One region of the Hoskinsella mucinilytica genome, then DNA from elsewhere that is predicted to be linked to it. Evidence: a T-box and tRNA genes for the amino acid it is inferred to sense, from the RefSeq annotation. Region 1 holds a T-box; the other holds one or more tRNA genes.
The links. The T-box of region 1 lies ahead of cysS (cysteine--tRNA ligase). A T-box ahead of a tRNA ligase gene usually reads a tRNA of that ligase, here a tRNA-Cys.

Region 1 (15,672 bases):
TTCTACGTTTTTCCGGTATTTCAATTTTTCTTTGGCCGCTTAAATACTGTCCTGTGATAGAATTTGGATTAGCCATAACTTCTTCAGGAGTACCTGCGGCTACAACGTTTCCACCATGTACACCTGCTCCTGGGCCAATATCTATTATATAATCACTGGCACGCATCGTGTCCTCATCATGCTCGACCACGATCAAAGAGTTTCCTAAATCACGCATATCTTTCAAAGAATTGATCAAACGATCATTATCTCTTTGATGAAGCCCGATACTTGGCTCATCCAATACATATAAAACGCCACTTAGATGGGAACCGATTTGTGTTGCCAAACGAATACGCTGTGCTTCTCCTCCTGATAAGGTACCTGCCAAACGATCTAATGTAATATACCCTAATCCTACGTTATGTAAGAAAGTAAGACGTTCTCTGATTTCCTTCACGATCAACTTTGCGATTTCTTCTTGTTGTGCACTTAGTTTTAATTCATTCATAAAGGTAATGGCATTGGTAATCGACATCTGTGTCCATTCGAAAATATTTTTACCACCAACCATAACACTTAGCGCTTGTTCATTCAAGCGTTTTCCACCACAAACAGGACATGGAGCTTCCGCTAAGAAAGTCGCATACCACTCTCTTGACATAGTAGAGCTAGTTTCCATATAACGACGTTCGATCAAGTTACAAACACCCTCGATATATTCCGTTTTCTTCGTAACATTGCCACTTCTACTAGCCAAGCGGTAGCTGATCAAATCTTTAGAACCATAAAGAATGACATCCATTTGTCCCTTTTTCAGTTCTTTTAATGGTGTATCGATACTGATTTCATAATAATCTAACAGCGCCTTAAATTTTTGCCATTCTAGATTTTCTGTATTTACGATATTCTTATAATATACGATACCACCCTGACGAATGGATTTACTTTTATCCGGTATCAAATAATCTAAATCTACCTTTTGGGTAATCCCAAGTCCCTTACACGTATCACACGCACCAAATGGTGCATTAAATGAAAACAGACGAGGTTCTAAACGTGGTAAAGAAAATCCACAATACTTACAAGAGTAATTACTTGAAAACACCAGTTCTTCCTCACCATAAGCAACAACAGCCAAACCATCACTCAGTTTTAACGCTGTTTCTAAGGAATCATGTAAACGAGATCGATCTTGACCTTTTACGATACGATCCACAACCACATCTACATTGTGCTTTTTATTTTTTTCTAATGCATCCAATTCTTCTAAAAGCTTTAATTCGCCATCCACACGAACACGAATATACCCTTCTTTCTGTAAATGCTCAAAAAGATCCTTTTGGGTCCCCTTCTTTCCATGAACCACTGGGGATAATATGCTCAATCTGGTTTTATCTTCCAGCTCCATCACCCTATCCACCATTTGTTTAATGGTTTGGGATGTAATCGGTTCATGATGAATAGGACAATAAGGAACGCCGATTCTAGCATACATCAAACGTAGATAATCATATATTTCCGTAACTGTTCCTACCGTAGATCTTGGATTATTGCTTGTCGTTTTTTGATCTATGGATATGGATGGAGAAAGTCCTTCTATGGAATCTACATCCGGTTTTTCACTGCCTCCTAAAAATTGTCTTGCATATGCACTTAAGCTTTCCACATATCGCCTTTGTCCTTCTGCATAGATGGTATCAAATGCAAGTGATGTTTTACCTGAACCTGATACCCCTGTCATGATAACAAATTGGTCTCTTGGAACTTTGATATCTATGTTTTTCAGATTGTTTTCTCTGGCACCTTTGATATCTATATAATCATGTTTCATATTGGTTACCTCCAAACTACTCTACTATTATACATTAGTCTTCCCCAAATTTCCTATCATTTGACATTTTTATTTGATAGACATTGTTGATCGCAGATGTTAGATCAGCATAAGCAATCAAAAAGCATAGATTTCATAGAAAAATAAATATTTTTGTTTTTTTGAAAGGTTTTGTGTCTTGAGTACGTGTTATGAGTGAAAAGGAGGTTTTTATCATGAAGAAAAAACTAGCAGGAATATTATGTATGGGAGGTTGTATGATTGCAAGCATGGCATTTGCCATCAATATCAATGCACAAGAGCATGTTGCTTATGAGCAATGCCATGAAGCATGCATGGGATCAGCTGATTTTGATCATTGTACACAGATGCAACAAACACGATCCTACACAGATTCACAACCCAATGCATCTCAAGTGAGAGATTGTCCATATCATGAGGAACATCACGATAAAGAACCATGTGAAAAACAAGGAACAGGACACTCTGATATGCACCAACAACATAGAGGAAGAGGAAATTGCCATAACTGAGATTTTGCAACAAAAACAAAAATAGCTTATACTGTAAAAGAATAGAGGGATGGTTTTGAAGAGTGAACAACAGCTTGAGGATGCAATAGAACGTTATGGTGATATGATACAGAAGTTATGCTTTATCCATGTCAAACAAGAGGCTGATGTGGATGATGTTTTTCAGACTGTCTTTTTAAAATACCTGAATTCCTCTGACTTTCAAGATGAAGAACATGAAAAAGCCTGGATTCTAAAAGTTACCATGCGTGCCTGTCACGATACCTTTCGTGGATGGTTTCAGAAAAAAGTCATTACCACAGATGAATTAGAGGCTTATAAGATTCCAGAACAAAATCAGGATCATGAGTTATTGGATATCTTGTCTCAAATGCCTGAAAAGTATCGAGATGTCATTTATCTTCATTATTATGAAGGTTATAAAATCACAGAAATCGCAAAGATGTTACATAAAAAAGAGAACACGATCCATACATGGCTTAGAAGGGCAAAGCTCATGCTGAAAGACATCCTTGGAGGTGAAGAGAATGAATAGGCTTCAAAAGCAGCTGGATATGATCAAAACAAGGGAAGAAACAAAAACCAGAACCTTACATGCAGTCTTACAACATAAACGAAAAAGACATTTGATTCCTCAAATGACAATGGCTGTTATGGTAGGTTGTTTGTTATTATTTCTGATACGACCATGGAATACATCCTCACCTTCTTCTTCAAAAGCTGTTTCCTATGTAACCTTGGACATCAACCCAAGTATGGAATTCACACTAGATGAAGAAAACCGCATTTTAGATATAAAAGCTTACAATGAAGACGCTAAAAAGATCTTAAGCCTTGTAGATATCAAAGGCATGGAAATTCAAAACGCTTGGAATCAGCTTTGGGCATTAGATCAATGGAACTCTTATATAGAGAAAGGTATCTTAGAAGTAGGTATCTATAGCAGTGATGATGCTATCGCAATCTCTTTAGAAAAAGAATTAAATACCTATTTGCAATCCACACTTAGTGATGGCCATTATCATTGTTCTCATATCGATGATACCGTATTTGAAGAGGCTAAAGAACACCACACAAGCATGGGAAAATATCGTGTCATACAAGAAATTCTATCGTATACAGATCGCTATACGATAGATGAGCTTTCCGATAAAAGTATGCGTGCGCTTTATGATATCCTAGCAACCTTTGATGCATCTGCTGTACCGAAAGAGTGTATGAAGCAAAAAGAAGATGGTCAAAATAAACATCATCATCAAGAATAAATACGAAAAAAGCTGACATCGTGATCAGCTTTTATTAATCTTTCAACATTTTAAAATATTGAACTGCTTGACAACCTCTACCTGTATGGACACCAACAACACTTACCAATTTGATGATCTGATGCGTTGCCCCAGGGAATGCTTGTTTTAATTTATTCATATAGATTTGTGCCTCTACTTCATCATCTGCATGTGCAACAGTGATCATATAAGAATCATCTACATGTTCTTGACGCATGATCTCAATGACATTATCCATTGCTCGATGCATCGTTCTTACCTTATCAACGACATCAATTTTACCATTGGTTTCTTGATTGATTTTTAAGATTGGTTTAATTTTCAATAATCCACCTAAAGTAGCTGCAAGTGGTGTTAATCTTCCACCCCTTTTTAAATGCTGTAGATCATTAGGTAATAATAAAGTGTCTGTTGTATCTATGATTCTTTGTAAAGTTGCTTTGATGTGATCCATTGTGTTTCCTGATTCATACATCGTTTTTGCTAGTCGAATCATATATTCTTGCACTACTGCTGTGACATGACAATCAACATACTCAAATACCAAATCCAGTTGTTGTGCACATAATGCCATTGCATTGATGGTACCACTTAACCCACTACAAATCGGTACCGCAAAGATTCTTTCATAACCTTCTTCTTTTAGTTTCGTAAATAATTCCTCGATTTTCCCCAAAGCAGGTAATGATGTTGACAGCATCTTGCCATCTTTCATCAATTGATATACCTCATCTATCGTGATATCTTCCTGATCATGAAAATTTTTCCCTTCATAGCTTACCTGTAAAGGTACACTGTAAATCCCCACTTCTTGTAACTGCGCTACAGATTTTCCACAGCCACTGTCTGTTACAAATGCAGTTTTCATCTGTATTACCTCCCGTATTCGTATTTTATTATACTCTTTTTTCTAGTAGAAAAAAACTATAACACTAGAATTTCTATTTGAAACTTTCAACTGTTTTCACACATAAAGAAGATTTCAAATATTACCTATATCCACCTATATTATGAAAAAAGCCCCATAGGAGCTTTCTATCATGGTATCGTTTATGTTATACACCTTTTACTTTTTTAATATATTGAATGCCTAAACATCCTAACCCTGTATGAGCAGAAATCACAGGACAAATCAAACCATAGTATAATTCCACACCCGGAAATAAGGCTTCCATTTGTTCTTTAAGCTTAGCACCTTCCACAGGTGCTCCACTATGCAAACAAGTCAACGTATAACTATCATCTAACTTTGCTTCTTGGAATGTTTCCAGTATTTTCTGTTGAGCTTTTGACATCGTACGAACCTTATCATAAACATCAACTTTACCAGAAGAGCTTTCATTAAGTTGCAAGATCGGTTTGATTTTTAATAAACCGCCTAACGCTGCAGCAAGAGGTGTCAAACGACCTCCTCTTTTTAAATGTTGTAAATCATCGGGTATGATCAAAGTATTGCTAGACGCAACACTTTCTCTTAGACGGTTACAAATCTCATCTAATTCTATACCTTGGCGAACCAATTCTATCGCACTTATCGTCAAATAGCGTTGAATGTTACATGTCGTATAGGTCTCAATGATGGTCAAAGGTAACTCTAAACGCTTTGCGCATGCATGCATCACACTTGAGGTTGAAGATAATCCTGAAGTCAATGGTACAGCGATAGCCGCATCAAATCCTTGTTGCTTGATTTCATGAAAAACCTCTTCCATGATACCCATAGGTGGCATAGATGTTGTTGGCATATCTCCATTTTTCAAAAATTGGTTAATTTCATCTGTCGTGATATTTTCCCCATCCAGATACATATGATCGTTCACAATGACCTGTAAAGGCATAAAGAATATTCCTAGATCATTGGCTTGTTGTTTTGTCAGTCCGCTTCCACTGTCAGTAATTACGGCAATTTTCATAGCTTCCTCCTATCTGTTATTTCAGAAATGAAATAACTGATGCGTAAATTTTTTTACCTGTATCATTATACCAAGTATAATTTGAAAGTCAAACAATATAATAGTAGTATGCTCTAGATGCTATTCAAATATCAATCATTTTAACTTACGAAAATCCCCAACTATTAACATATCCTATCCATTTCCCATTGTAATAACATGAATAATAAACATTACCATCAGGTCTAGTCAATTATCGTTTGATCACATGTTTCTTACCTTTATACTGACTCATCCTTTTTTAATCCTTTTTATGCAAAAACACCAAGGTAGAATATGGTTGTATATTTACTGTACGAATCAAAATATCCTCTGCTTCACCATCTTGATATAATAACTGATATGCTTGTGGAAATTCATATAGGAATGATTCTGAAGTCGGATTAAAAATCGTAATCAATTCTTCCTTTTCATCTCTAGCTCGATACAATAGAACTTTTTGATCAATGGTATCAAAAGAGATATATTGTTCTACTTCTTGTGCGGTACTATAGCGAAGACATGGATGTTGTTTACGAATCTTGATCAAAGCCTTTGTACAATCCACAATCTCTTGATAATGATTTCTTCTAGTATAATTAATTTTATTGATTTCATCACTTTCTTCATACGTATTATGCATGCCATGTTTTGTTCTGGCGAATTCTTGTCCACTATGAAGAAATGGAATTCCCTGTCCCAAAAGAACTGCAGCTATCATCATTTCTTGACGTCGTATTCTAATCTCTCTTGTATCTTCTTTACAGCATTCCTTTACTTTATCCCATGAAGTCATATTGTCATGACATTCGACGTAATTCACGGCATTCATTGGATTTGCAAACATTTTCTCTACACCGATATCATTACAACTACCACATAAACAATTCTTCATAATATCAATCAAATACACAGCTCCGGTGCAATACCCTTTGACACTAACCTCATTCGCATCTGTTCGACCCTTGATCACATCACGAAATCGATCGGAGAAATGAGCAATATAAGGCATCTGTGCGTTGTTTCTTATGCTAGCACGTTGGCGATAATCCAAAAAGCTTGGCATATCCCAACCTTCTCCATATACCATAAAATCAGGATTGATGCCTGAACAAGTCTGATACACCTTATTTAAAGTATCAATATCTAATATCCCCATCAGATCAAAACGAAGTCCATCAATATGATAGGTTTTCGTTAACCATGCACAAGTATCCACAATATACTTTTGAGTCATCTTTTTAGTAGAATCTATATCATTACCACAATAAGTTCCATTAGAAAAGTCACCATTTTGATTCATTTGGAAGTAATAATTTGGTACTGTTTTCTCAAAGGAACAATTTTCTTTATCATACACATGATTAAAGACAACATCCAAATTGACTCGCATGCCATGCTTATGACACTCCTCAATCAATTGAACAAAATCAAATATACGACTATATGGATTGCTAGGATCACTCGCAAAGCTTCCTTCTAAACATCGATATTGAACAGGATCATATCCCCAATTATAATGCAACAATGGGTAAAGTTCATTTACTGAACCAAAATCTAAAACCGGTAAAAGTTGTACATGAGTAATACCCAAAGAGGTAAGGTAAGAAAATCCCGTATTCATTTTTTGGGTTGTTTCATTTTCCTCAACAAAGCCTCTAAATTTACCCGGCCAAGTAACACCGATTCCGTTTTGAATTGTAAAATCACGCACACTTGCCTCATAAATGATTGCATCTGTTGCATGCTTCATCATTGGTAATGGATATTCTTTGATTCTGATCTTAGATGGGTCAATGACTGCAGATCGTCTACTATCTTCAATGCATGCAATACCATAAGGATCTATGGTTTCTTGCCATGCTCCATTTACTCTGACAAAATACACATAAGTAGCGTTTTCCATATTTTCCAAAATAGAAAAGCGAAACACACCTCGCTCACTACGTTGCATTTCAAAAGTATGAACAACTCCATACTTAGCAATTTCAATTTTCACCTTAGAGGCAGTAGGGGCCCACAAAGCAAAAGAAGTTTGTGCTTTATCATAAGTACATCCTAAATCATTTCCATCATAAAAAAACATTTCATCAAAGCGTTCTGTTTTCACGATACCACTATACTCAAGAACGGTAGAACGTGCATGTTGATGTACCACGTAATATTCATTCCCAATTTCTAAAGGCTCATAAAAAGATAATGTATATTTATTGTAATTATTTTGTGTAGTTTCGATCGATTGTATTTGAAGGTCAATGATCTGACCTCTTTCATCAATCAAATAAAACTTATTGCTTGTACCCTCATAGCTGTTTCTAGACATAAAAACGACGACTTTATCAAAATCATCTAAATAAGCTTCATAATACGTATGCATTCTCATAATATCACCTTATTTATTATACCAAAAATTTAGACCTAGCGCTTATTTTCCACAAAAAAGGATATAAATTTTAGCGTAAAAGAAACAATCACTTCATAGTTATGACCTTTCCCTTATTGATTTATTGCACCTCATAAGAAAAAACATCATTCTTCGATTAGAAAAATGATGTTTTTTCATTAATGTTTATAGATATTATAGAATGCTGTTTTACCATTGAAAACTGCAATATCTCCTAATTCTTCTTCAATTCTGATCAACTGGTTATATTTTGCGATACGATCTGTTCTTGACATAGAACCTGTCTTGATTTGACCGGCATTGAAAGCAACTGCGATATCCGCAATGGTCGTATCTTCTGTTTCTCCACTACGATGAGATACTACTGCAGTATAACCATGCTTTTTCGCCAATTCCATTGCGTCAAAAGTTTCCGTTAAGGTTCCGATCTGATTCACCTTAATCAAGATAGAATTTGCGATATCCTTATCGATTCCTTCTTGTAGAATAGCAGGATTGGTCACAAAGAGATCATCGCCTACCAATTGAATCTTCTTACCTAAATGTTCTGTTAGTTTTTTCCAACCGTCCCAATCACGTTCACCTAAGCCATCTTCAATAGATATGATCGGATATTTTTCTACTAATTCATCATACCAAGCAATCATTTCATCTGTTGTCTTAGAACCTTGACCGGATTTATTTAAATCATATAGCTTTGTCTCGGTATTATAAAATTCACTCGCCGCAACATCCATGGCAATGCAAATTTCTTCACCTGGTTTGTATCCGGCAGCGGTAATTGCTTCCATGATTGCTTTTAAAGGCGCTTCGTTATCTTCTAGATTAGGTGCGAATCCACCTTCATCTCCAACAGCAGTAACCTGACCTTTGTTTTTCAAAACCTTTTTCAAGGCATGGAAGGTTTCCGCACCCATACGAATGGCTTCTTTGATACTTTTCGCACCAACAGGCATGATCATGAATTCTTGGAAATCTACGGAAGAATCTGCGTGGCTGCCTCCATTTAAGACATTCATCATCGGAACCGGTAATGTTTTCGCATTGATACCACCAAGATAACGATATAATGGTAATCCATAATATTCTGCAGCAGCATGAGCTACAGCCAATGAGATACCTAAAATTGCATTTGCACCATATTTAGATTTATCCTTCGTGCCATCTGCATCAATCAATGCTTGATCGATCTTTGCTTGATCTGTGACATCCATACCTAATACAACATCTGCCAATACGTTGTTCACGTTATCAACAGCTTTTAAAACACCTTTACCTAGAAATCTTGATTGATCTTTATCTCGTAACTCTAACGCTTCACGTTCTCCAGTACTTGCTCCACTTGGAACCATTGCTCTACCTAGAAAACCACTTGCCGTTGTTACTTCAACTTCAACTGTTGGATTTCCTCTAGAATCCAGAATCTCTCTTGCGTGTACATTTGTAATTAATGACATGATATGTATCCTCCTTTATGTTCATTTTAAGTATAACACACTGATTTTTAAAGAGAAAGAAGTTTGCTCAAACTAACAAATTTTCACATAATGTCTCATCTTGCGCTTTTTCTTTTCTTCTTTTTTGGCGTTATCAAACAGGCTCCCAATAGAACTAACCCAATTGGCCAATAATGAATAAGCAATTGTTGTGCAGTATCTGCCATAACGTTGATATCCATCTTAGGTTCTATCAGAAGTATGACACCAGCTAGTGCAAGGATCAATCCGATCCTTTGTTTCATGTTTATCACTTCCTGAAACTACTATACAAGCTTGAGATAGAGAAAATTGTCAAAAAAAAGAAGAATCTATTTAGATTCTTCCAATAAATCGATTTTTTCAAGATCTCCATATCCAAAATCTGTCGGAGTTTCTCTTCCAAACAAGATAGTAAGAACAGTCGCAGTCTGATTTTCATCATCCAATGCTTCTACTGTACCTTCTACATTCGCAAAAGCTCCACTCAATACACGCACACGATCTCCAACTTCAAAGTCAACCTGAACTTTACGTTCGCTCATACCAAGGCGACGCAGGATAGACTCCATTTCTTCTTCAGCTACCGGGAATGGTTTTGCACCACCACCACTAGAGCCGATAAATCCTGTAACACCTGGGGTATTACGTACAATGTACCATGCTTCATCGGTCATGATCATTTCTACGAATAAATATCCACTAAACAAGTTTGTTGTCTTTTCTACTTCTTTTCCATTTTTATATTCGATTTCTTTTTCTTCTGCTACAACGATACGGAACAGATAATCCTGTAATCCCATCGTTTCAATACGACGCTGTAAATTTTCTTTTACACGGTTTTCATGCCCTGCATAAGTGTTTACAACATACCATTCTTTTCTTATTTCCTGTGCCATAAAATCCTCCTTACATTCCAATTAATGAAAGGAAACCTGAAGATAAAACCTGACATAAGAAAAAGAATAGAGCTAAAATTACTGTGAATACGACAACAGTCATACTGTCTCTTGCCAAATCTTTCATTTTCGGCCAGCGGATTCTTTTTGCTTCTGTCATGATACCATTCATACTAAACCATTTCATTCAGATCACTCCTTATTTTGTTTCCTTGTGAATCGTGTGTTTTCCACATTTTGGACAGAATTTTTTTAATTCGATCCTTTCGGTATGTGTTTTTTTATTTTTTGTCGTTGTATAATTTCGAGAAAGACATTCGGTGCATGTCAATATTACTTTATCAGTCATAAAAACACCTCTTTTTCGTGCTTATTAACTTTATCATAATATCACTCGATAGTCAATCAAACTTTCCTAAGAATTCTTGCGTCTCCGTATCTTTCTCAATGTATTATCCACTTTTTTCTTAGTAATACCAAGCTCATCCGCTATGTGCTGATAACTACCACCTAAACTTCTTAATCTGAAAATTTCAAGTTCTAACTCATTTAATCCTTCTTTGACTTTTTCAACATTTTGATATAGCCCCGGACAATGATCTTCCTCTATTCGGCAATGATCCTCAACAATATCCAAAAGGGTATAGGTTCCTTTATGATCCTCAATTTGCATATCCAAACTAAGACAATACAAATCCTTTCTTGCGTTGTACGTATTCATCGCACGAAGCATATCAATTGCCGTATGCTTTAAAATATTGAAATAATAATGATGAAAAGAGGATTGTTCCGTTTTGTATTCCTCGATAGCTTCATAAAGTTTTACCAATGCAAGCTGATAGAAATCTTCCATATCCTGATAACGATTTCTTCTTCTCAAATGAGAACGAAGCAACTGATAAATTTCTCCACGGTATTTTTCCATTAGATAATGGAATGCTTGTTCATTCCTTTGCCGTGCCATATATATAAGTTCATTATCATTCAATTTTTCTATCTGCATGTATCTTCCCTCACTCTTTCTTTATAGTGGATGTCTAGAATTATAAATTTGATATAACAATATGCCGCATGCAACACTTGCATTCAAACTAGTAACACTACCCTCCATAGGAAGTCTCACACAATAATCGCAGTTTTTACTAACCAACGAGCTGATTCCGAATCCTTCAGATCCTATAACCAGTACAAGTGGTACGTCATATTGCCCTTCTCGATAATCTCTAGAATTTTCTAAATCTGCCCCAACGATCCAGAAACCTTGTTTTTTTAAATATTTAATTGCCTGAGTTAAATTGGTAACCATACTAACTTTTACCGTATCAATGGCTCCTGTGCTAACCTTCGCTACTGTCGGTGTCAGTTTTACATTTCGATGTTTTCCGATTATGACACCATCTACTCCCACACAATCACATGTCCTTAAGATAGCACCTAGATTATGTGGATCCTCTAAGCCATCTAACAAAACAAATAATGGCATTTTTCCTTTAGGAACACTCGTTAATAATTCATCTAATTCATAAGTCTTATAATCATCTATTTTGGCAGCGACTCCCTGATGATTGCCTTCTAACATTGCATCCATTTTTTTTCTTCCCATAACCTTAAGTGGAATCTGGTTTGCTTTGATCATGCTAGTTAGCTCAGGATCCTTAATACCATCGGCCATGATGATTTCATAAATTTTTTTTTGATCTTTCAAAAGTTGTCTTACAACATTTTTTCCATATACATATTGCGTCATTTATGATATTCTCCAATCTCTTTGATTGCTTCCCAAAGCTCTTTCAGACGTGCTTCTTGATGAGTCAAATATAAGTATCCAAACACTGCTTCCAACCCTGTAGAAAGCCGATACGCCTGTACTGAAGCATTTTTTGCTTTACTGGAAATATTCGTATTTCTTCCTCTTAATACGATACTCCATTCATCTTCGGTAAAAAAATTCTGCTCCTTCAACGTTGTTAAGAACCATGCTTGTGCATTGGCACTTACCCAAGCCACACTTTTCTTTTGAAGTACATCCGGCTTTTGATATCCCTTAGAAAGTAACATTTCTCTAACATACAAAGACATCAAAGCATCCCCAATATAAGCAAGAGATGTCCCATTGTATTCCATCACTTCCATTAAAGAATGCCTCTGTTTATCAACTCATTACGATATTGATCTGCAGTTTCAAAGTCTTTTTCCTTCACAGCAGCTCTCCATTTATGGTGTAACTCTTTATCTTCTTCACTTAATGTTAAGCGTGGTATTTCAATTCCCAGTATTTCCATCATCTTCTCAATAGAACGTGTTTGCATGGATAATTTTTCAAAATTCACTTCACGTTGTCGAATTGTCTGATTCAATGCCTTTACTGCTTCAAACACTGCCGCAAATGCATTTGGTGTATTCAAATCATCTTGTAATGCATCCATAAACGGTTCCATCAAAGATGCATCAAAAGTATCCGTCATTGTAACATCTGCCAAAGCAAGTTTTAAATAAGCCTGTTTCAAGGATGTTGTTACCTTACTTAATTCTTTTGTTGCTGTATCGATTGCTTCTTCATTGATATTTAAAGGACTGCGATAATGTGTTCCAAGCATCAACCAACGTAAAACATTTCCACCGATCTTTTCAATCATATCCTTAGCCCAAATAACATTGCCAAGTGATTTACTCATTTTTTCTCCGTCAATATTCACCATGCCATTATGGATCCAATAGTTCGCAATCGCTGTTTCATACGCAGCTCTGCTTTGTGCGATTTCATTTTCATGATGTGGAAATTTCAGATCCATTCCACCACCATGGATGTCGATCAAGTTTCCATCAAACTCTTGATTGATCATCACGACACATTCCGTATGCCATCCAGGTCTTCCCACTGACCAAGGACTTTCCCATTGGATTCCTGTTTCTGTACGTTTCCATAAAGTAAAGTCTAATGGATTTTCTTTCTTACTATTTTCATCAATTCTTGCCCCGACCATCAAATCATCAATCTGTTGGTGAGAAAGATTTCCATACTCCTTCACACTATTGACACGGAAATAAACATCTCCGTCGATTTCATATGCATTTCCCTTATCCACAAGCAATTTGATAAAATCAATGATGGCATCCATCGTATCTGTTACTTTTGGCGCTGCATCAGGCATCATTGCATGTAATGACAAACGGTCTTTATTATAAGCATCAATAAATTTTTCTGTCACTTCTTTTTCACTGATTCCACATTCCATCGCAACTTTAATGATCTTATCATCCACATCTGTATAGTTTGATACCATTTTCACTTGATATCCAAGTGCTTGAAAAGTTCGTTTTAAAGTATCAAAAACCACAATGGGTCTGGCATTTCCTATATGAGGATAGTTATATACGGTAGGTCCACAAACATACATATTGACCTCACCTTCACGTAGCGGTTTAAATTCTTCAATTTTCTGATCCATACTGTTAAATAGTTTCACATTTATTCCTCCTTACATTTACAAATAAAAAAAGCATATTACGTAAAGACGCTTAACGCGCGGTTCCACTTTACTTGAAAAATGCTTTCCACTCTACACGTTAACGCCGTATTACGTATTTTTCTACTTATCGAAAAATCCCTAAAAGGTGCATTCAGCTCTTCGCTTTCGCTTTCACCATCACCGAAATCGCTGTACTTGATGAGCCTACTTATCCTTTGTCTTCAGTTTCTATTTTAATACTATATCAAATTACCGTTTCATTTTCAATCGTTTCTATTTTTTTTCGTCTTTCTTTTCTTCTAATTCCTTGCTGATGGACGCAAATTGTGTAAGAAGACTTTCATCTAAACCACTGGCTTTTAGATTATCCACATAAACTGCATCTAAATCATCCATAACATCTAACCCATTATTTCCTTCATCATTTGTATTAAGCTTTGTTTTTAATGCCATAGTCTCACCTCTTAGTTTCTGTTGTTAGTTTACACCAGTTTTATCCTTTTGAAAACCCCTATGCTTATGCTTTTTTCATTCTTTAAAATTATTTTCTAACAGAGTGTATCCTATCAATTGAAAAAAAAGCTGGATATTATATCCAGCTTAAACACTTACGTTTCTTGAATTAAGCTAATTCAGAGAAATATTTGATTGTTCTAACCATCTGGCTAGTGTAAGAGTTTTCGTTGTCATACCAAGAAACAACCTGAACCTGAGTATTTCCGTCTTCCATTTCGATAGCCATAGTCTGAGTAGCATCGAATAAAGAACCGTAACGCATACCGATGATATCGCTTGAAACGATTTCGTCAGTGTTGTATCCGAATGATTCATCAGCAGCAGCTTTCATAGCAGCGTTGATTTCGTCAACTGTAACTTTTCCTTTTACTACAGCAACTAAGATAGTTGTTGATCCTGTAGGAGTTGGAACACGCTGAGCAGAACCGATTAATTTACCGTTCAATTCAGGAATTACCAAACCGATTGCTTTTGCAGCACCAGTTGAGTTAGGTACGATATTAACTGCAGCAGCACGAGAACGACGTAAGTCACCTTTTCTCTGAGGTCCATCAAGAGTCATCTGGTCACCAGTGTATGCGTGAATTGTAGACATGATACCACTCTGGATTGGTGCTAATTTGTTCAATGCGTTAGCCATAGGTGCTAAGCAGTTTGTTGTACAAGAAGCAGCAGAGATTACTGTATCTTCTGGTTTCAAGATATTGTGGTTTACGTTGAATACTACTGTAGGAAGATCATTTCCTGCAGGTGCAGAAATAACAACTTTACGAGCTCCAGCTTCGATGTGAGCGCTAGCTTTAGCTTTAGATGTATAAAATCCTGTACATTCTAATACTACGTCTACTCCTAATTCTCCCCAAGGCAAGTTTTTAGCATCTGCTTCAGCATAGATAGTGATTTCTTTTCCATCAACTGTGATTGAGTTTTCACCAGCTACAACTGTGTCAGCTTTTTCGTATCTTCCCTGAGAAGAGTCGTATTTTAATAAGTGAGCCAACATTTTAGGAGAAGTTAAATCGTTGATTGCAACTACTTCGTATCCCTCAGCTCCGAACATTTGTCTGAATGCAAGACGTCCAATACGTCCAAATCCATTAATAGCAACTTTTACTGTCATCTTCAAAGTCCTCCTTTTAACCTCTTTTATTATACGTACTTCCTACACAATTGTCAATTGAGAATTATTTCACGATACCCTTTTTTTACAATTTTTTTGTAAAAATCTGTCACTTATTTCCATTCTTTGAGCGAACGTTCATAAAACATATTTTTATGCTCTATAAGCCCATAAAATAAGCTCATTCTTCTCTTATGTTTGTAAGCGTTCCCAATCAAAGGCGTT
Region 2 (15,672 bases), on a different contig from region 1:
TTGGAAAATGTTTTTGGTTTCTTTACTTGCGATGTTATTGATGGGCTTATTGAGTCATCAAAATAGAGGTATCGAAGTGAACTATGAGGTAAGTCATATGAATTATGATATTCGTATGGATGGTTTATTAGATATGCTACCGTTTCATGGTGCATGGGCAATTACAACCTTTTCCTTTTTTATTCTTATTGGTGTCATCATAGGCGTTTGTTATTCTATCTTCATCAGTAATGCGATTGAATGTGGCGAACACAGATTTTTCTTAGAAAATGCACAAAGAGATACTCCATTTACGACACTATTCTCTGCGTTTCAACAAGGTTATCTCAACATCGTTAAAATTCTTTTGATCAGGGATATCAAGCTCTTTCTATGGACCCTGTTATTATTCATTCCGGGCCTAATCAAGTATTATGAGTATCGTATGATTCCATATCTTCTTGCAGAAGATCCTATGCTATCTACACAAGAAGCCTTTGATCGGTCAAAAGAGCTGACCTATGGACATAAGTGGGATATGTTTGTATTAGATCTATCCTTTATCGGATGGTTGATCCTTGGAACGTTATTATTTGGCATCGGTGTTTATTTTGTATATCCTTATAGAAAAGCAACCTTTGCCGAATTATATCTGGCTTTATCTGATCAAAAAGCAGAAGAAGCTTATTTCTAACTAAAGAAAACATCCATGTGGATGTTTTTTTAGTTTAAACGATGACATCATAGCCAATCTCTTCAATGGCTTCTTTGATTTGATCTTCACTTATTTTATTTGAATCAAATACGATGGTTGCTTGATTTTCTTTGGCATCTGCTTTACAATCACTCACACCATCCAAAGCCAATACAGCACGATTGACTCTATTTTCACAACCATTACACATCATACCTTCTATTCCAAATACTTTTTCCATTGCTTATCACCTCACAATTATGATATACCTGAAAAGTCTTTTTTACACATCATTTGCTTCTTTCTTTTAAGATTACATGAATTTGATCACCAGGTTGTTTTTGAATGGCAGCTCTGATATCCTTTCGAATTCCAATGATATGGCAAGGAGTTTTCATTTTAACAAGACTCCCATCATAAGGATATCCATCAAAAGATGCATGCACCTTGACACGACCTTTCCCAAACTCTTCTTTGACATCATAAGGAAATTCAATATAAGCCCCATCAATGCCTTCTACCTTTTGAATCACAGCATCAAATTCATATATTTTTTCATTCATAGCTTACTCCTATACGTTATAAATAGGATCGATTTGTTTCAATTCCTTGAACGTATCGATTTCTACGATATCCTCTTGATGCACCGGTTTTACCATCACCATGTGATGATCTAAGCATTCTCTTAAAGCTACCTCATCCCAATATTTTTCTTTGCCTCCCGGCATTTTAAATACGGTTTCGATATCGGTTGCCATCTTCTTGCCGTCTTCCTTATTCCAATAAGAAATGCCAACCATCTGATAACAATCCTTCCCGCCAACGGCTAATTTACTGATATAGCCTTTTTTGGTATAAAAACACCAGTCATCGGTAACATCTTTTTTGATACCGCAGTAATTTGTAGTATACTCATATTTTCTAATGATATCCGGATTATACAACAATAGATCACTTTCCAATACATAAGCATTTTCCATAAGATCTTTAATCAAAAAGGCACTGGATATATTGTTGGATTCATTGTATAAAGGGTTTTCTATAAACTTGATCTTAGGATATTTATGAAGCAATACATCAAATTGTTCCCCAAGATATCCTCTTACGATCGTAATATCTTCAATACCTGCCGCAATGACAGCATCAAGTAATGTTTCTATGATTCGTTTCCCATGAACCAATACCAAAGGTTTTGGTGTATTCAACGTAATCGGCACCATTCTGGATCCAAATCCTGCCGCAAGAAAAATCGCTTTTTTTACACGATAAGGCTCTAACCACTCATATCCTTTTAATGTTACATCGTACATAGAGCCATCTGCTTTGATCAATTCCATTTCGCTTAACTCGCCTAATGTTTTATTGATAACACCTAAGGAAAGATCCAATTGCTTACTCAAATGACGCTGTGTTAGCTTATGATCTTGATTGCGTTCGATATATACCAATGTTTCAAATTGATTTAATGTTAAATTCATAGTTGGTCTCCTTATTCTTTTTCGTTTGCTTTTTCATTATACCATGGTTTGGGTGCTTTTACAGTCTGGTTTTAAGATTCCTTTGGTAATACATAGCGTTTGACCAAATAAACACTTAGCTTTAAAACGATATTTACCAAAAGAATAACGATAGAAATAAAGGCTGTTGCTTCGATCAATGATTGAGAATCAAATTGTGGTATCAATAAGGATAACGGCATCGTTTTGAAGTTTGACAAAAAGCTGACAGCAGATATGGTTACCATACTATTTACAAACATATAAGAAAACATTTCCACAATGGTAGCCTTCGTACAAGGAATATAAACATCTTTTAACATCTTTAATCGACTGATACCAAGTGTAATCGATACATCCTCTAAATTCGTATTGAATTGTTGTAGAGAATTATATGCCATCAAATAAGGGGAAGCAAAGAAGTGGGTCATATTGACCAATACCAGAATCATGATTCCTCCATATAATATACTGCCTTTGAAAAACAAGACATAACTAAGACCTAAAACAACACCAGGTATGGCCAAGGATACCATGGAAATCAAATGTAGTGCCATATTAGAAAAACTCTTTTTGCTTCTTGCAGTAATAAACGCTGTGATATACGTTACACATACACCGATCATACTGGTCAATAAAGCAATTGCTAATGAATTCAACAAATACATACGCACGCCCAATTCAAATGCTTGTACGATATTATCTAGTGAAAAGCTCATATCACTTGGATAATGCTTCACAAAGGACAGTACCGCAAAGGTTACGATCGGTAAAGATATCAAGATCACCACAAGCGTACAAATCATATAGGCAATATGATCTCTTCTTTTATTTTCTTGAATCACAAAAGGTTTTGTTACTGTTGAGGAATTTCCTTTGTTTTCATTTTTCATATCTAATATAAAAGCGATAAAAGCAGGTATCAATAAGATGATACCGATGATAGCTCCTTTACTGAAATCCAAAAGACCAATGACCTCTCGATACATATATACCGGAAGTGTCATTGATTTTCCACCTACGACCAAAGGCACTCCATAATCGGTGAAGATCATCGTAAATGTCGCAAAGATGACAGAAATCAACGGTCCTTTGATATTTGGTAACGTAATCGTTAAAAACTGTTGTTTCTTCGATAAGCCAAGCACTGTAGCTGCTTCATAAGTTGTATAATCCTCATAAGCAAAGATATCCGTTAACATCAAGAAAGCAGCAGGAAATGAATATAAAATGCTTCCTAAGATGATACCATTGTAGCCATAAAGATAGGCATTGATATGAAATACATTGGTCAAGATACCATTATCTCCTAATAATAACACCAACCCCATACCATGTGAGATACTGGGTATCAACATCGGTAAGGTGAATGCCAGTGTAAACACAGAACGATAACGTATCTTTGTACGATTCATGAACCATGCCAACAATAATGCCAGAGAAACCGATAATATCGTCGCAATGGTTGTTGTCACAAAGGAATTGATCAGCATCGGCACAAACTGTGGAGACTGAATGACAGTTTCAATATCCGCTAGCTTGATATTGGCTAGTAACGCAAAAAGTGGGCAAATAACAGAGATAAACAAAAAGATCGCAACGAGTACTCTGGTTCCACGAAATCCTCTATTTTTCATAGATGCTCTTCCCGGTACATACGCATAAGCTCGCAAGTTTGCTATCAAGATGTGCAATGACGAAATCTTTAATATATTGATTCGCCGGATGCTCATAAATGTTTCTCGGTGTATCTATTTGCTCAATATTTCCTTCACTCATGACCATGATCCGATCCGATAAATAAAAAGCCTCTTCTTGTTCATGGGTAATAAAGATCATCGTTGAATTAAATTTCTTCTGTATCTCTTTCAATTCTTTTTTCATAACTTCTCGCATACTGACATCCAGTGCAGAAATCGGTTCATCTAATAAAACGATTTTAGGATTTAATGCCAATGTTCTGGCAATTGCAACACGCTGTTGCTGCCCGCCTGATAACTGACTTGGTCGCTTGTTGATCTGATCCTTCATCCCGATTGCCTCTAATGTGGTCAATGCAATTTCACGACTCTTCTTTTTCGTATCTTCATGTAGTTTCAATGCATACTCTACATTTTCCAATACGTTCATATTAGGAAATAATGCATAATTTTGAAAGATGATGCCCATACCTCTTTCATCCGGTTTTAAATGTGAAATATCTTCATCATCCATTAAGATCGTTCCACTAGTTTGTTTTTCTAATCCGATCAAAATACGAAGAAGGGTTGTTTTTCCACAACCACTTGGTCCTAATACACTTAAGAATTCGCCTTCTTTTACATCAAAGCTGATATGCTTCAAAATATCTTTATCATCGTAATTCTTATATAGATCTTTTACGATCAACTTGGATTTATTTAATACTTCCATTCTGACAACAACCTTTCTTTCTCATGAATATCCTCAATTCCTTTCATATCCGCATAAGGAATATGATCGGGATAATTTTTTATATTGATGCTTTGCCCTTTTAAGATGATTTCAGGTGAAAAATACTCTTTATCATATAATAGAAAATCATTGATGATAAAATCAAATACTCGATTGACATCTTCATCATCTGCACTATGTTTCATTAATGCGGTACCTGTCAAAGAATATGGCGAACCTTCCGGTGGATAAATAATTTCAAATGGTGATCCATCATTGATTTGATTCACTGCCTGAAACGTTAATCCAAGACCGATTGCTACTTCTCCTTGTATCAACAATTTGATTGGTCCACTTCCTGATTCTGTAAACTGTTTTACATAGTATTCCAATTTATCAATGTATGCCAATGCTTCTTTTTCTCCCATGGTATTTACAAGGTTCTTATAAAAGAAATATCCGGTACCACTTGATTTAGGATCCGGCATTGCGATCAAATTATAGTAAATGGGATTTAATAACTCCTCATAAGTATGTGGAATCGGTAGATTTTTCTTTTTGATAACATCTGTATTGATGATAAAAGCACCTGCCTGTCGTTCCCATGTGACATAAAGGTTATCATGATCCTCTGGTCGTAAACCATCTACATAATCTAATTTACTTTTCCCTTTGATATCCGCAAGTTGATCTTTGATCTTTTCCATATAGCTACTTTCCAAACCGACAATGATATCAGCATCACTTTGTTCTTTTTCTACACTGATCTTTGCGGCTGATTTTGCAGTAGGTACATACATAACCATCACATGAAGGTCTGGAAATTTCTCATCTAATTGTTTTTGTAGCTCTTCTCCACGGAATTGTTCCATAGAGGAATAAATGATAATTGCATTCTGTTCAGAATGGATTCCCACCAATAATAGTAAAGTTAAAACGATCAATGTCGTTACGATCTTTTTCATAGCCTCAGTCCTTTTGTTCACATATCACAGATTATATCACTAATTTATAACAATGAAAACCTATTTTTCACAAAAACTTCACACAAAACATGAATAAATTCTCGATTAATGAACATATCACTTGTTTTGTATAAGCTTTATCGTTCAAGTAAATACTAAAAAAGGAAGGAGGAACACTATGAAACGTTCTATATTACTATGTATTTGTTTCTTTCTTATGATGAGTACATCGCTTTATGCTCAAGAAACCTTACATGATCTTATTCTGATTCACAGCAAAGAGCTTCCTTATCTTTATTTGGTACAAACAAGAAAAGATCAAAGCCTAGATGTGTATGTGATACCGTCCGATGTATATGTATCCAATGTTCCTTTGAAAGAATTATCTACACAAAGTCTTCATTCTCAACTAAAAGATCATTTCAAACTGAATGTTGAAAATGATGTGGATGTATCATTAGACACCATTGACCAGGATTTTGGTTTGGATCATGAAACCTATGATCTTACCACGATGAAAGGTATGACTGATTATTTTGTAGATGTGAAAAATAAGCTTTCCATGAGTGATATCCTTCATTATCAAAGATATATCGATAGTGATTTATCTTTATCTGAGTATTATGATTTTTATCAGATGTTTTCTAAAAAGGTCATCATTCATTATCATTATCTTCCTGTCATACAATCAACAGATTTCAGCATTCCACTTCGCACGATCTTTTCAAACTGATCTTATGATAAAAGCAAGTAGACAATCCTACTTGCTTTTATGTTTTTCACGATAACATAGAATACTTTCATAATCTTGTAATACATCGATCTCACTCCAATAATGTCCGACAATATCTTTTACATAGATATCTCTATCCTGGATCATCGAATACAAGGTATTTTCCCACCAAAGCTGATAATCGCCTTCATGAACCAATTTCTTTAATCGTTCTTTGACTTTAGGTAAAAGACTTTGTTTGACCTTTGCCAAACCAACATATTCACTTGTTCTTTCCTCCCTGGTTAGCTCCTTTCCATAGGCTTTTAAGCATTCCTTTTCACATCGAAAGAAATAATCTCCACTATCTTTACGTGAGCTATCCGCCAAAAGAACCACGTCTCTTGTATCCTGACAAAGAAGGTCAAGTACATCTTGTTGCCAAAACACATCTGCATTCGCAAGCAATAAATCTTCTTTGATATCAAGTTCTTCTCTTGCGAACCATAACGAAGCAATGCTGTTGGTTACCTTATAAAAAGGATTTTCATAAAAAGTGACTTGATGATCCTTCAATGCTTCTTGAATCAAATGTCCCTTAAATCCAAGACAAATTGTAACATCGATATGATTTTTTTGTAATAACTCCACTGTATGACATATCAAAGGTCCATCACCGATATCCAACAAACATTTGGGTTCATTTGTTTTCGTGGATATCCTTGTCCCCATACCCGCAGCCATCAAAATTGCTCTCATATCAACACCTCTTTCAAACAAGCAATTAATTCATCATAATCTTGAATGCTTACATCTCCTAAATGTCCAACACGAAGCATCTTTGTTTTCATAGCCCCTCCACTCGGTGTCAAATAGATCTGATACCTTTTTTTTAACTGTTGATAAACCATTTGTGCATCATGATTTATGAATAACAATGGAGTTAACGCATTACTTAATGGAAAAGGTGGTAACATCACCGGTAACGTCTGAATATGTTCTCTAAAATATTGTGCACGTCTTTGTATTTGCTTTTGTAAAACATCCACTCCAATTTGTGTGATATGATCTAACATTTGTGATAGTTCCAACAAAACACCGACTGCAGGAGTATTGGGCGTCTGCCCTCTTTCCATATTTTTCACATGCTCCTTGATACTCAAATACATGCAAATATCCGTTTTCGCTATGATTTTACTTTGATAAAACTGTTCCTTCATAATGATCATTGAAATACCTGGCGCACAAGCCAATGCCTTTTGCGAAGACAAAATCAATGCATCGATACCATAAGTTTCCATATCCAAAGGATCACTAAGAAAGGAAGAGATGGCATCAACAATAAGAGAAAGATGATATTTTTTTGCATATGCACTGATCGATTCCAAAGAATAAAGTTGTCCTGTACTTGTTTCATGTAAATTAACAAGCAATGCATCATAACAACTACCATCTATTTGATTCAGTTTTTCTTCACTTAATGTTTCAGGAAAAGGTAGCTTTATTTCATCATAAGGTATTCCATAACAAGCGCATAACTTTGTAAAGCGCTCACCAAAAGAACCTCCATTGATAATCAAAACTCGATTCTCTTTCCTTAAACTACATGCCACAAGACTTTCCATTGCACTGGTTCCACTACCGGTAAGAAAGATAGCCCTTCCTTCTTTTACATGTAATATTTGTTTTAATTGTCGTTCCATCTTTAACATCATGTTAGAAAAATCTTCATCACGAAAATATGGAAGTTGCTGAGATGCTATTTGTTTTGTTTCCGTATACATCTGTACAGGTCCAACAGTAAAAAGCTTCACTATACCACTCCTTTTGTTCATATTTAAGATTATATGACCATATCATAAACAAATCAACCATTATTTTCATTTATTTTTGTTCATAATCAATAAATTTATTTATATCACAGAACAAAAGTAACATCTATTCAACACCAATAGTTAAAAAAATAAAACAGCCACTACCAATATAAAAGCTGTTTTGCTATTTCAATATGAAACACAAACCGTACTATGGTCTATGCTGTAACACATAATATGAACAATATATTTTTCCATCATGCCCAATCAATTTTTCCTCTGTAGATTCAAAGCCTAGATTTTTTAGGGCAGCGATTCTTTCTGTTGCGGACGGTATTGCTTTTATCGCAATTTTATCACAATCAAACAAAGAATAAGCCGGTTTTATGATCAAATCTAATATTTTCATGATTTCACTTGTTACTTCATAATCACTTCGAAGATCTAATCTAAGTAAACCACAATTTGTAAAATAATCTTTAGAATCCCTATGAAACAGTTCTAAGGTTCCTATTGCTTCCCTTGTTGCTTTTGAAATGATCGTCCATCTTACAAAACCTTCTCTGCCATATTCAAATAACCAGTAATCAATAGCCTCTTTCATTCTGCTCTCACTCGTATAGTAAAAATCATCTCCACCACAATTATCACTATTGAAAAAAGCTACAGCCTTCTTATCAGAATAGACTTTTAATAGATCTTTTGCATCTCCTCGTTGAACCAACCTTAGCATATAGTCCTCATTCTCGTAAGAAGTACACTCTTGATAAACATTTTCCACTCTTACATCCTCCTTAGTTTATCCATATAATTTCACTAAATTATCTTTCCATTTTCAAAAGGTGTTCCTCTGTTCCTTCTTCATATTGCCATTCATTATGATAATGAAATCCATGTTTTTCATAAAATGACACTGCCCTTTCATTTTTTTCTAACACCCATAAATATCTGACATCAAAGTTTTGAATAACAAACTCCATTAGTTTCCCACCAATTCCTTCATTTGCAAAAAAACTATCAACATAGAGTTCCTTTACTTCTTTATCCTCTATATGAATGAGTCCTTTCACAAATTCATCATCATACACCCAAATATGATGTAAAGTGTTGAGATCATCCAAGTATTCTTGAGCGAGAGATAACACCTACAGTTCTCCAAAAGAATAGTGATCATTATGAAAGATCGAACGATAATTTAGTCTTTTTGTAAATACCAATATCTCTGCAATTCTTGAAATATCTTCTTGTTTTGCTTTTCTAATATTGATCATTTTCTAATTCTCCCAATTTATCATAACGGTTTTTCTCTTTCCTGTACCAAATCACTATCAAAGGTTATATTTATTGTAACATGATCTATCTTCGTTCCAGTAAAAGATATTACATATTCCTTACTTTTTTCAGATTTTCCAATAAGATCGAAAATGACTCTATCTTTTTGTCTTCCTTCCATCTTTTACTCCATAAGATTTCTTTTGTTTTGTTATCTTTCACTTCTAAAATTCCACTTTTACCATTTAATTCGATGGTTCCATTGACAATCAAATCATCCATATCTTCTGATACACAAAATAATCGTTCATCTATCAACGGGTCTTGCTCATCATAATTTTTATCTAACTTCATTTCTAATGTTAACTTTTGCTTATTAGATTTATCAAAGGCATTTGCATTGTCACTTACACATGCCATCAAAAAGGTAATATTTATTAACATTGTGAAAAACATTATCGTCTTTTTCATACAGTGATCACCATTACTTTCTTAATTTAGTTTAAACACCATGTTACCATTTTTGTAATTAGTTCAACTGGCAATGCTTTATCATAGGGAAAATAAATTGCACTTTTTTTTGTATCAAAATCATTTAATTCAGATGCAAATTCTTCTATAGCTTCGACGCCCACATAAAAACTGATATGCTTTTTGCAAGCAGAAAAGGAAATAGACTTTCCCTCTTTTTCATAATAAGGCATGCTCCAAACGATACGTTCCTTGATATTCGGAACACTTTGCTGCAAAGCATTCATCATCTCTATCAAATTAGGACGTATCTCTGATGGTAGAGATTCTATGTATTCTAATACTGTTTCTGGCGCTTTACCACAATAATGAGCTTGATTAGTTCTTTTAAATTCTCTACCACATTTAGGGCATATCCACATATCTATTTCCTCCTAATCTTAATTCACCAAGTATACTGTCTTATTTGACGTATGGCCTTTTGTCTATCTTTATATATCAAATGTTGCATGCTTTCATCATATATTTTTTGATACCCTTCTAATGCTTTAAGAATGATATCTATAAGCTCCGGTTTATATTTAGCTATGATTGGCGTATCTTGGATACATTGCCTAGCTGTGATCGGCTTATCATCTTCTATATGTTTTAACCAATCATAAATGATATCATTTACACGATCATCTATATCCCATTTGGCATTATATGCAATCAAACGTAACCCTCTTGTTCGAATATAGGAATGCTCTTGATTGTTCATCATTTCAACAAATCTGTCAAAATATGGGTAACATTGATTGCTTTCCTCACTAACCACTAATAGCTCTTTTAACGCTTTATATGCCTGCTTATTCTCTGAATGTATCAACATATCTATCCATAACGTAACATCCATTTTATGAACCTCCCTTTTCCTTATTTGCTTGTGTTACTCTTACGATTTTTCCATATATGATACAGAATATCTTTCAGAACCAAGAATGCATCTAGTTCATCAAGGTGATATTCTTGTCCTAATTCATCTAACATACTACTTATTCTAGTAGCATAATATGGAATGTTTACTTCTTTTTGATATTCAAGTAAGATAGGATATTTTTTACCCCATGCATTTGTCCAGTTTATTTTATCGTTCATTTCTTCATTCGTTTGTTCAATCATATCTTCGATTTCTTTTTTATCCAGATCAAAATCAATCAATTCATCTAATGTCACATTGTAAAGCTTGGCCATTTTTTTAGCCTGATATATATCAGGTATCGTTTCTTCTGTTTCCCATTTCGAAATTGTCTGTCTACTTACTCCTAATTTTTCTGCGACTGTTTCCTGTGAAAAACCACACCTTTTTCTTGCATGAAATAAATGATTACCTAATTCCATTTTCATTACCTCCTTTTTTTGTTTACACCATTAGTATATCGTTTGTTAGGAAATAACACTATCAACGATAACTGTCAAAAATGCACGTTTATTTAACTACTTCTTTCACTAACATCATTTTTAGAATTCCTTATCTAGTAGGACATATGATTTCTTATTTTCTTGATGTTATGATTCATCAAATGCCTACCGAAATGGCTATATAGAAAGGCTTTCATATATGACATTTCTTGATGATGTTTCTTTAGCAAGTCGTCGGGACAATTAAAAACGCCGAAATCTTGTGTAATGCCCTCACTTTGTATATAGGTATTATTTCGCTCAAAATCAATGATAGGATTTAGAAAGTCCTTGACCGCAACACCATACCCACAAAAAGCCCCTAAGCAAGTTGCATTCATATTTTGTAACTGAGAAAGATACTTTTTATCTAAGATGAATGCCTCTAATTCATACCATACCCCATCCAAATAGACCTCTACCCAACTGTGAAAGATATGTTGAGGAGCATTCTTATATATCAACCCTGTCATTGCTCCCTTTTGCAATTTTTTATCAATCGTAAATCCATGGATTCGACATGGAACATTTACCGCACGCAATAATGCCATAAATAAAGTCCCTTTTGTATTACATTGCCCATATCCATCATCAAGCACTTTAGATGCAGGGATATGATCATCCACATTATAACCAAATAGGATTTCATCACGGACATAGTTATATATTTGCTTGATCCGCTCATATTCATTCATTTGTTTCCAAAGTCTATCATTAACTAATTGCTGTATATTTGTAGCTGAATAGTTTAACATAGGTGTTTCTTGCATGTATTGTTCCATCATATAGTATTCTCCAAAAATCTTATTTTGCTTTCTTTTCACTCATCATAACATAATTCATTTGGTGTCACAATATGATCTCGGTTTTTCAAAGCTCAAGTATGATCTATTGATAAAAGAATGCTATTGAGCAAGAGTAAATCCAACGAATCCCTCTATAGAGATAAGGTTCCTGTCTGCCTCTTTAAAGTGGAATTTAATTTTCTCTTCAGAATTTTCAAAAAAAATAAAAAAAAGGGTTGCAATTTTTCAAAAATATAATATAATATTAAAGCAACAAGTTCTAGCAAGGATTGCTGATGATGTTGATCGTTCTCTATATGGTTCCGTAGCCAAGTGGTAAGGCAATAGACTGCAACTCTGTGATCATCGGTTCAAGTCCGATCGGAACCTCCAAGTATGGGGTCGTGGCGAAATAGGCAGACGCAACGGACTTAAAATCCGTTGGGAGTTAATCCCGTGTGGGTTCAAGTCCCACCGTCCCCACCATACGTAAATAAAAGTCTTTGTAAAAAGACTTTTTTTATATATATTTTTCGTTTCAAAGGTAATGCTTATTTTATTAGTTTCTTCCATAACCAAAAAAAAACATCTATAAACCATTAACTTATCAATAAAATTATACATCTACGTATAAAAGACCAGATTAACCAACATTCAATCTGATCTTTTATTTTGTATTTCATTGTAAGCACCTTCCTTATACATAAAGTATATCAGCTATTCTCACATCATTTATGAAACAATTTAAATTTTCTTATGTTAGGGTTGTCTTATGGGGATTCACAAAGAAATATAATTTTTTTATGTTTATAATATTTTTATTTTAAACGATTAAATCCCTCGTATGAATTAAACCCAAGCATGTATACAGCCATTGCTATGGATAAATCTTCAGATTCAATATTCAACTCTTTAGCTAAAGATTTAATTTCATTAATGACTGTATCATGGGGAATTGATAGTCCATTCATTGTATCTACAACAGATTGAATCGTATTTGGTAAAACTAAACACATTTGATAAAAAGCATCTGTCTGCCCTGTTACCAAAGTATAGAACTGATCAAGACTGACTCTTCTAATTAATTTATGTTCCATTTTTTGTCCGTCAACCGTAGTTTTCCATTTAATGTTTTGTGATTTTTTCGCAATTGCTTCTACTAAAAAGCATGCACAATCATCATCTTTCAAAAGCTGATGTTGCATTTTCATAAATGTTTTTCCTGCTGAAGAAGAATTCATTGTATTATGTTTATTCTTCATCTCAACATAAACTCTGTGGACTATAGAACCATCGGGTAATGAGATACCATCTACATTTTCAAAAATAACATCCCAACCACCTTCTTTTCCATTATCTGGTACTCTACAATTTTCAATATATTGAAATATTCTTTGGTGAAAATATCCTATATCGTTATTGTTGGACTTATCACGTTGTCTAAAAATTTCATTACTAATAATTTCATCCCAAGTTGCATGATAAACAGTTTTATCAAAAATTAGTTTTACAGGATCAACAATATTTTTATTAAATCTTTTTAAATCAAATGATTCTAATTTTTCTCCATACTTTTCAATTGTTAATTTAACATGGTTTCTAAAATCTTCTTCATTAATAAATGTAAGTGGCCACATTACAAATCCTCCAATCCTTCTTTTATTTTCAAGGCTACTGCATATGCTAGATTTACTGGTACTGCATTTCCAACTTGTTTGTATTGTTGTCCAATACTACCACAGAACATCCATTCATCAGGGAAACTTTGACATCTTGCATTTTCTCTTACTGTAAATGGTCTTGCCTCTAATGGATGGCAACGATCTGTTTGTTTTTGACTAGGAGATGTTAAAACTGTTAACGAAGGTTCATCTAAACTTAAACGTCTTAATATACCTGTTCTTCCACCTTCCATATACCAACAACTTTTCATATATTTTTTTGCTATTTCCTCTGGAATATCTCTCCAGTACCCTCCTGGTGGCACCAATTCAAATATTTTTTTCTTGTACTCTGAATAAACAGCTCCATCACTTTTTGGACAATCCAATAAAACATCACGTAATACTGGTTTATATTCTAATGGTACAGGAAATGTAAAGTTAATCTTATCTACTAAGTCATTACGAATACCAATTGTTATCAATCTCTCTCTTTTTTGTGCGACTCCATAATCCCATGCATTCAATACATCTTTTTTTATAGTATATCCTTCTTTTTCGAAAATATCTAAAATAGTTGCATACGTGCGCCCTTTATTATGTGTTCGCAATCCTTTTACGTTTTCGAATAAAAACATTTTTGGTTGTAATTTATGTAAAAATTTTGCATAGTGATAAAATAAAGTCCCTCTTGCATCTTCAAGTCCTAAACGTTTTCCAGCATAAGAGAAACTTTGACATGGAGATCCTCCAGATAATAAATCAAGCTCTCCTTTTTTAATATTAAATAATTCCTCTAAATCTAATTTTGATATATTTGCAATATCATCATTAATAACATTCCAATTGGGACGATTAACTTTTAATGTATTTGAAGCATCTTTATCTAATTCAATTAACCCTAAACTAGAAAAACCGGCTTTTTCTAATCCTAAAGCTAAACCACCTGCCCCTGCAAATAATTCTATAACTTTCAAGTTTCCGTTTTCTTTTCTTTTTCTTTTATTCACAAACTCTGTAATATTACCTTTTAGAAGAGTACATACTTTATTAGCATCTTCAAAAGCTAATTCTTCATTGTTTTCTATTCTGTTTAATACATTCATATCTATACGAGTACTTTTAGCCAAAGTTGCATAATTCTTTTTATCATTAACACAATAATCATATAATTTCGATTGATTAATTTCCATAAGTACTCTCCTTTCCTATTACTCACTTATAATATTTTATTTTAATTCTATAGCATCTATAATTTGTCCTTCTTTGGGATTAAATAAAACCATCTGATAATTAAATGGTACTTTATTTAATTGCAAACTTTTGAATATACTAAATAAATTTTTTTGATTTTCAACACTAGCATCAAAAACAATATGTATGCCTTTTAAAACAATTTCATCTATGCAGAAAAAAGCAGCCATTGATGATGTTATATAATAAATCGCCTCATCATTAGAAATATGTTGAACCTCTTTATTAAATGATTCGCTTATTGAACCCACAACAATTTTATTATTAGGCTCTCTTTTTTTAGTTAACTGCCCTGCATATGTTAATTCACCTAAATCCTTTGTTTGATATATTACAGGTGCCTCATCAATATTCCATCCTTCTAAATATAAATAAGACATATATCTTGATAACACTTCTGCTTGAGAGACAATAAAATCATCTTCACATTTAATAATTTCATCTCTCCTAAAAAGTATTTTTGTAATTACCGATAACCTATTTTCATTTAAATAATTACAAATACTATCTAGTACTCTATTGCTTGGTGTTTTTATCTTGTTTGCTTCTATTTGTTTTATTGTATTAATATTTACATCAAGAAAATCCGCAATTTGTGCTTGCGTTAAATGATCTCGATCACGTATATCTTTTACGAAATCACAAAATGCCATTTTAACCACTCATCCTTTCCCATATCATTATACATTATTTTTTGCATCTATGATATAGAAAAGT

Region 2: it encodes a tRNA-Cys, which carries the amino acid that the T-box ahead of cysS (cysteine--tRNA ligase) is inferred to sense. The anticodon was not compared.

The regions. Positions count from the first base shown of each region.
Region 1 is NZ_JBEQZJ010000026.1:32,873-48,544, forward strand. It holds gene uvrA (excinuclease ABC subunit UvrA) at 1-1,813, opposite strand, end outside; gene UGRO018_RS10710 (hypothetical protein) at 2,029-2,346, shown strand; gene UGRO018_RS10715 (sigma-70 family RNA polymerase sigma factor) at 2,402-2,881, shown strand; gene UGRO018_RS10720 (anti-sigma-I factor RsgI family protein) at 2,874-3,611, shown strand; gene UGRO018_RS10725 (DegV family protein) at 3,646-4,500, opposite strand; gene UGRO018_RS10730 (DegV family protein) at 4,688-5,545, opposite strand; gene pulA (type I pullulanase) at 5,826-7,946, opposite strand; gene eno (phosphopyruvate hydratase) at 8,126-9,424, opposite strand; gene UGRO018_RS10745 (hypothetical protein) at 9,520-9,708, opposite strand; gene nusG (transcription termination/antitermination protein NusG) at 9,775-10,341, opposite strand; gene secE (preprotein translocase subunit SecE) at 10,352-10,528, opposite strand; gene rpmG (50S ribosomal protein L33) at 10,541-10,690, opposite strand; gene UGRO018_RS10765 (sigma-70 family RNA polymerase sigma factor) at 10,757-11,344, opposite strand; gene rlmB (23S rRNA (guanosine(2251)-2'-O)-methyltransferase RlmB) at 11,366-12,088, opposite strand; gene UGRO018_RS10775 (Mini-ribonuclease 3) at 12,085-12,474, opposite strand; gene cysS (cysteine--tRNA ligase) at 12,474-13,808, opposite strand; T-box leader at 13,850-14,042, opposite strand; gene UGRO018_RS10785 (hypothetical protein) at 14,085-14,264, opposite strand; gene gap (type I glyceraldehyde-3-phosphate dehydrogenase) at 14,434-15,447, opposite strand.
Region 2 is NZ_JBEQZJ010000023.1:18,926-34,597, forward strand. It holds gene UGRO018_RS09650 (DUF975 family protein) at 1-673, shown strand, start outside; gene UGRO018_RS09655 (heavy-metal-associated domain-containing protein) at 708-914, opposite strand; gene UGRO018_RS09660 (DUF1905 domain-containing protein) at 964-1,236, opposite strand; gene UGRO018_RS09665 (sugar phosphate nucleotidyltransferase) at 1,246-2,151, opposite strand; gene UGRO018_RS09670 (ABC transporter permease subunit) at 2,223-3,806, opposite strand; gene UGRO018_RS09675 (ABC transporter ATP-binding protein) at 3,796-4,581, opposite strand; gene UGRO018_RS09680 (extracellular solute-binding protein) at 4,569-5,546, opposite strand; gene UGRO018_RS09685 (hypothetical protein) at 5,725-6,279, shown strand; gene UGRO018_RS09690 (phosphocholine cytidylyltransferase family protein) at 6,307-7,017, opposite strand; gene UGRO018_RS09695 (pyridoxal-phosphate-dependent aminotransferase family protein) at 7,014-8,072, opposite strand; gene UGRO018_RS09700 (GNAT family N-acetyltransferase) at 8,284-8,853, opposite strand; gene UGRO018_RS09705 (GNAT family N-acetyltransferase) at 8,894-9,217, opposite strand; gene UGRO018_RS09710 (hypothetical protein) at 9,218-9,343, opposite strand; partial or broken gene UGRO018_RS09715 (DUF4624 family lipoprotein) at 9,364-9,815, opposite strand; gene UGRO018_RS09720 (iron chaperone) at 9,842-10,237, opposite strand; gene UGRO018_RS09725 (hypothetical protein) at 10,261-10,710, opposite strand; gene UGRO018_RS09730 (helix-turn-helix transcriptional regulator) at 10,731-11,195, opposite strand; gene UGRO018_RS09735 (transglutaminase-like domain-containing protein) at 11,330-12,040, opposite strand; tRNA gene UGRO018_RS09740 (tRNA-Cys) at 12,360-12,433, shown strand; tRNA gene UGRO018_RS09745 (tRNA-Leu) at 12,439-12,526, shown strand; gene UGRO018_RS09750 (Eco47II family restriction endonuclease) at 12,859-13,677, opposite strand; gene UGRO018_RS09755 (DNA cytosine methyltransferase) at 13,677-14,894, opposite strand; gene UGRO018_RS09760 (helix-turn-helix domain-containing protein) at 14,931-15,608, opposite strand.